Rhodopseudomonas boonkerdii: one gene and its partner. The protein of the gene in region 1 binds, or shares a complex with, the protein of each later gene. Links are inferred from orthologs where the notes say so. Each region holds a gene or a part of one and is shown on either strand. Other genes may lie near its edges. The genes, in order: ccmE and ccmB.

The links.
Region 2: the proteins of ccmE (region 1) and ccmB are in contact, whole or in part, in a solved structure (PDB 8CE8), measured with the Escherichia coli proteins. The link is inferred for Rhodopseudomonas boonkerdii from one-to-one orthologs.

The regions. Positions count from the first base shown.
Region 1 is NZ_CP036537.1:2,327,900-2,331,108, forward strand. The notes cover bases 190-3,085. They hold ccmE (cytochrome c maturation protein CcmE), read left to right. Parts: upstream 190-1,338; coding sequence 1,339-1,833; downstream 1,834-3,085. Other genes in these bases: ccmI (c-type cytochrome biogenesis protein CcmI), read left to right, coding at 226-1,332; E0H22_RS10835 (heme lyase CcmF/NrfE family subunit), read left to right, coding at 1,830-3,085. Outside these bases: rutD (pyrimidine utilization protein D), read left to right, coding at 1-34; more of E0H22_RS10835, read left to right, coding at 3,086-3,209. UniProt on the Escherichia coli protein: Heme chaperone required for the biogenesis of c-type cytochromes. Transiently binds heme delivered by CcmC and transfers the heme to apo-cytochromes in a process facilitated by CcmF and CcmH.
Region 2 is NZ_CP036537.1:171,247-174,385, reverse strand. The notes cover bases 219-3,044. They hold ccmB (heme exporter protein CcmB), read left to right. Parts: upstream 219-1,207; coding sequence 1,208-1,882; downstream 1,883-3,044. Other genes in these bases: E0H22_RS00780 (DsbE family thiol:disulfide interchange protein), read left to right, coding at 2,878-3,044; ccmD (heme exporter protein CcmD), read left to right, coding at 2,699-2,881; E0H22_RS00790 (heme ABC transporter permease), read left to right, coding at 1,965-2,702; ccmA (heme ABC exporter ATP-binding protein CcmA), read left to right, coding at 508-1,110; acnA (aconitate hydratase AcnA), read right to left, coding at 219-280. In the rest of the region: more of acnA, read right to left, coding at 1-218; more of E0H22_RS00780, read left to right, coding at 3,045-3,139. UniProt on the Escherichia coli protein: Required for the export of heme to the periplasm for the biogenesis of c-type cytochromes.

The DNA of each region.
Region 1 (3,209 bases):
GCTGGCGTTTCTGGCGGGCGTCGATCGCTCGTGACCTTTGCGCCGTCTATCAACGAAGCTTGTGACAAGGCGCGGTTTGCGGCCGTGGACCGCGCCATTCCCGATCCATAGCGATATCCCGCCCGGCACGATGGCGTAAAAGTCAATTGCGCGGGGGGAAAGGCCATGATGTAACCGGCCCCGGACGTCGATTAGATCGACTCGAAGGTACGTCGGAACCCATTGATGACCTTATGGTTTGTGTTCGCCTTGATGACCGCCGCGGCAGCTTTCGCCGTGCTGTGGCCGCTCGGCCGGACGAGCGCCGCGACGGGGGGCACCGAAGTCGCCGTCTATAAGGACCAGCTTGCCGAGGTCGGGCGGGATGTCGCGGCCGGGCTGATCGGACCTGCCGAGGCGGAAGCGGCGCGGGTCGAGATCGGCCGCAGGTTGCTGGCGGCCGTGGATGCCGACGGCAAGAGCGCGGCGGGGAGCGCGCCGCGCCTGCGCAAGGCGGTGTCGCTGGTGGCGCTGATCGGGCTGCCGCTGATTGCCGTCGGCGTCTACCTGCCGCTCGGCTCACCGCAGCTTCCGGATATGCCGCTGGCCTCGCGCCAGCAGACGCCGAGCCCCAATCAATCGGTTGTCAGCCTGATCGCGCAGGTCGAGGCGCATCTCGAAAAGAACCCCACCGATGCGCGCGGCTGGACGGTGCTGGCGCCGGTGCTGGCGCGGATCGGCCGCCATGACGACGCGGTGCGCGCCTATCGCAACATCATCACCTTTGGCGGCGACAGCGCGGCGCATCGCGCCGATCTCGGCGAGGCGATGACCATGGCCGCCAATGGCGTGATCACGGCAGACGCCAAGGCGGAATTCGATCGCGCCGTCGCGCAGGACGCCAATGAGGTGAAGGCGCGTTTCTTCCTCGGCCTTGCCGCCGAGCAGGATGGTCGCGGCGCCGACGCCGCGACGATCTGGCGCGGGATGCTCGACCAGGCTCCGGCCGATGCGCCGTGGCGCCCGGCGGTGAGCGCGGCTCTGGCGCGTGTCGGCGGCAAGGGACCGGAGCTCCCTGCGCTGCCCCGGGAGACTGTTGCTGCCGCGCAGGACATGAATGCCGATGATCGCAGCGCGATGATCCAGGGCATGGTCGATCGTCTGGCAACGCGCCTGAAGCAGGACGGCAGCGATGTGGATGGATGGCTGCGCCTCGTGCGCGCTTATCTCGTGCTCGGCGAGCACGCCAAGGCAAAGAGCGCGCTGGCCGATGCGCGGCAGGCCGTCGGCAGCGACGCCGAGCGGCTGCGCAAGCTGAATGACGGCGTCAAGGACGCCGGTCTCGATGGATAATTCGCGATGACACGCAAGCAGCGACGACTGACGATGATAGGCGGTGCGCTCGCGATCCTGGCGATCGCGGCGGGCCTCGTGCTCAATGCGTTGCGCGACAGCATCGTGTTCTTCTCGACGCCGACCATGGCGGCAGAGAAGCAAATCCCGGCAGGCAAGCGGTTTCGCCTCGGCGGCATGGTGGAGCAGGGCTCGCTGCAGCGTGGCGACAATCTCGCCGTGAGCTTCAAGGTCTCCGACGGCGGCGCGACGCTGCCGGTGAACTACAAGGGCATTCTCCCGGACCTGTTCCGCGAAGGACAGGGCGTGGTCGCCGAAGGCGCGCTCGACGCGCATGGCGTGTTCAAGGCGGACACCGTGCTCGCCAAGCATGACGAGACCTATATGCCGAAGGAAGTGGCCGATGCGCTGAAGAAGCAGGGCCGCTGGAAGGAAGGCGAGGGCGGCAAGCCGGTGGTTTCGCAGGACACCACCAGCGCCAATCCGAGCATCACACGATGATCGCCGAAGCCGGACATTACGCACTGATCCTCGCGCTCGCGCTGGCGCTGATCCAGTCGACCGTGCCGGTGGCCGGCGCGCAGCTGCGGGACACCGCGCTGATGAACGTGGCGCGCTCGACGGCGCTGGCGCAGTTTCTGTTCTGCGGATTGTCGTTCCTGGCGCTGACCACGCTCTATGTCGCGTCGGACTTCTCCGTCGCCAACGTGTTCGAGAATTCGCATTCGGCCAAGCCGTTGCTCTACAAGATCACCGGCGTATGGGGAAACCACGAAGGCTCGATGCTGCTCTGGGTGTCGATCCTCGCTTTCTTCGGCGCGCTGGTGGCGACTTTCGGCAACAATCTGCCGCTGTCGCTGCGCGCCCATGTGCTGGCGGTGCAGGGCTGGATCGCCGCGGCGTTCTATCTGTTCATCCTCGCAACCTCGAACCCGTTCCTGCGCATGGCGCAGGCGCCGCTGGAAGGTCGCGACCTCAATCCGGTGCTGCAGGATATCGGGCTCGCGGTGCATCCGCCGATGCTCTATCTCGGCTATGTCGGCTTCTCCATCTCGTTCTCCTTCGCCGTCGCCGCGTTGATCGAAGGCCGCATCGACGCCGCCTGGGCGCGCTGGGTGCGGCCATGGACCCTGGTGGCGTGGATTTTTCTCACCCTCGGCATCGCCATGGGCTCGTACTGGGCCTATTACGAACTCGGCTGGGGCGGCTGGTGGTTCTGGGACCCCGTCGAGAACGCCTCGCTGATGCCGTGGCTGTCCGGCACCGCGCTGCTGCATTCCGCCATCGTGATGGAGAAGCGCAACGCGCTGAAGGTCTGGACCGTGCTGCTCGCGATCCTCACATTCTCGCTGTCGCTGCTCGGCACCTTCCTGGTGCGCTCCGGTGTGCTCACCTCGGTGCATGCCTTCGCGACCGATCCGTCCCGCGGCGTGTTCATTCTGGTTATTCTCTGCCTGTTCATCGGCGGCAGCCTGACGCTTTATCTCTGGCGCGCGCCCTCGCTGAAGCAGGGCGGGCTGTTCGCGCCGATCTCGCGCGAAGGCGCGCTGGTGCTGAACAACCTGTTCCTCACCACGGCCTGCGCCACCGTCTTTGTCGGCACGCTGTATCCGCTGGCGCTGGAAATGCTGACCGGCGACAAGATCTCGGTGGGGGCGCCGTTCTTCAACCTCACATTCGGACCGCTTTTCGTGCCGCTGCTGCTGGCCGTGCCGTTCGGCCCGCTGCTGGCCTGGAAGCGCGGCGATGTCCGCGGCGTCGCGCAGCGGCTGCTCGCCGCCGGCATCGCAGCGCTGCTCGCCATCGCGCTCGTCTGGGCCTGGACATCGGGCGGCGCGGCGCTGGCGCCGCTGGCGATCGGGCTCGCCGTGTTCGTC
Region 2 (3,139 bases), 2.2 Mb from region 1 along the record:
CGGTGAAGTCCTGCATCAGCACGCGGGCGGGGCGGAACGAGATTTCGTGTTCGAGCTTGCGCTTCCTGGCCCATTTGGAGAAGGCGATGATGTCCGCCTTCTTGACGGTGCGGTCGTCTTCGTTGCGCAGCAGATTCTCGAGCAGGACCTTCATCGAATAGGGCAGTTTCGAGATGCCGGTGAGGCCGTTCTTTTCGGCCTGGGGCAGGCTGTAATAGACGTATGTTTTGGTGCCGACCTTGAGGGTCTTGCGGCACTTGAAACTGTCGAGCGAGGTCATGTGAAGGGGTCCCAATCCAGTTGACAGACACCCCGGGCGGGGTGCCGAAACACCATCGGCGGCGTGGCCGTTCGCTTGCGGGCGCCGATTGTGTGCTGCATCAATGCCGGGCTTATAGAATCTTTCTAGAGGCACCGCCACAGCGACAATCGTTTGCAGCCCTGCGAAATGGTGCAACAACGCCGCGGGACTTCTGAACCAAATCAGTGGGCTATGGAAGGGTGACGATGCGGCTGGCGGGCCAGGGATTGCGGTGCGTGCGCGCAGGCCGCGAGGTGTTTGCAGGCCTCGATTTCGAGGCATTGGCGGGCGAGGCGGTGGCGGTGGTGGGTCCCAACGGCGCCGGCAAGACGTCCCTGCTGCGGCTGATTGCGGGGCTGCTTATGCCGTCTGGCGGAACGATTGCGCTGGCGGGCGGCGACGTCGAGCTGAGCGTCGCCGAGCAGGCCCACTACCTCGGTCATCGCGACGCCCTGAAGCCGGCGCTGACGGTGGCGGAAAACCTTGGTTTCTGGGCCGAATTCCTGGGCGGCGCGGCCTCGGAGCCGTCTGCTGCGCTGGAGGCGGTGGGGCTCGGCCACGCCGCTCAGCTGCCGGCGGGCGTCCTGTCCGCGGGCCAGCGGCGTCGGCTTTCGATCGCCCGGCTGCTGACGGTCAAGCGCCCGATCTGGTTGCTGGACGAGCCGACCTCGGCGCTGGATGCAGGCAGCCAGAAGGTGTTTGCAGGGTTGATGACGGCGCATCTGGCCGGCGGCGGCCTGATCGTGGCGGCGACCCATACGCCGCTCGGGATCGCGGCGCGGGAATTGCGTGTCGGGGGTGAGGCGTGAGTCCCATCGCAGCAAAGATGCAATCGTGCTCGGCCAGTTGTGCCCCCCCGCGGGGGGGAAGGAAGCTACCGAGCGTCTGGCATCGGGAGCGCCTCTCATGACCGCGCTGCTCGCCATCGCCCGCCGCGACATCCGCATCGCGCTGCGCGTCGGTGGCGGCGCGCTGATCGGGGTGCTGTTCTTCCTCACCGTCGTCGTGCTGATGCCTTTCGCGATCGGTCCTGATCTCAATCTTTTGATGCGGCTCGGTCCTGCAATCCTCTGGCTCGGCGCGCTGCTGGCGAGCCTCCTCACCCTGGATCGCCTGTTCATGGCCGATCACGACGACGGTTCGCTCGATCTCATTCTGATGAGCCGTACGCCACTGGAATTCACCTGCGCCGCCAAGGCGCTTGCGCATTGGCTGGCCGCCGGCGTCCCGCTTGTCGTCGCCACGCCGGTGCTCGGCCTGCTCCTCAATCTCGACGCCACTGCGACGCTATCCGTGGCGCTGACGCTGCTGGTCGGCACCCCTGCGCTGACCTTCACCGGCATGATCGGCGCCGCGCTGGCGGTGACGCTGCAGCGGGGCGGCCTGCTGCTCGCCGTACTGGTGCTGCCGTTGTCGATCCCGGTGTTGATCTTCGGCGTTGCCGCATCGAATGTGGCCATCGCCGAACAGGGCACGATGGCGTTCGGAACGCCGTTCTCGATCCTGTGCGCAATCTCGCTGGCGAGTCTCGTGATCGGACCATTCGCCGCGGCGGCAAGCCTGCGGCATGGGATGGATTGAGCGAGGCCGATCCATGGCAACCCGCGGTGAATGAGAATAAGTTGCATTGATCGCGGGCGCGGCCGCGACTAGTGGAAATGCCATGACGCTGACCGAACTTGCCAACCCGACCCGGTTCCTGTCCCTCACGACCCGCATTCTGCCATGGCTTGCGATGCTCACCGGCGCGCTGCTCGTGATTGGCCTCTATCAGGCCGTGCTGGCGCCGGACGACTACCAGCAGGGCGCGACGGTCAAGATCATGTTCATCCATGTGCCGAATGCCTGGCTGGCGATGTTTGTCTGGGGCGTGATGAGCGTGGCCTCGCTGGGCACGCTGGTGTGGCGCCACCCGCTCGCCGATGTCGCCGCCAAGGCGGCGGCGCCGATCGGCGCGGCCTTTACGTTTCTCGCACTGGTGACGGGTTCGCTGTGGGGCCGGCCGATGTGGGGCACCTATTGGGAATGGGACGCCCGGCTGACCTCGGTGCTGATCCTGTTCCTGATGTATCTCGGCCTGATCGCGTTGTGGCGCGCGGTGGAAGATCCCTCGCGCGCGGCCCGCGCCGCCGCCGTGCTGACGCTGGTCGGCGCCATCAATATCCCGATCATCAAGTTCTCCGTCGACTGGTGGAATACGCTGCACCAGCCCGCCTCGGTGATCCGCATGGGCGGCTCGACCCTCGACAAGTCCTATCTTTATCCACTGCTCGTCATGGCGGTGGCATTCTCGCTGCTGTTCGTCACGCTGCATCTCGCCGCCATGCGTAACGAGATCATGCGCCGCCGCCTGCGGGCGCTGCAGATGCTGCAAGCCTCGAAGCCGGTGGCGCCGCCATGATGTCGCTCGGCCCCTACGCCTCGTTTATCGTGACGTCCTACGCGCTGGTCGCGGCCGTTGTGCTGATCCTCATCGCCTGGATCGCCCTCGATCATCGCCGCGTCCGCGCGAAGCTGCATGCGCTCGAAGAGGCCGGCATCGCACGTCGCTCCGGCCGTGGCGCTACGGATCTGAAATGAGCGAGATCGCGACCACAGCCCCGAAGCGCCGCTGGGTGCTGGCATTGCCGCTGGCGGTCTTCGCCGCGTTGGCCGCATTGTTCTGGTTTCGGCTCGGCGTCGATCCGCAGCGGCTGCCGTCGGCACTCATCGGCCGACCGGCGCCGCAAACCGCATTGCCGGCGCTGCAGGGGCTTCATGAAAGCAGCGCGCCGGTTCCCGGTCTCGATCCTGCGGCCTTCATGGGCAAGGTCAGCCTCGTCAATGTCTGGGCGTCAT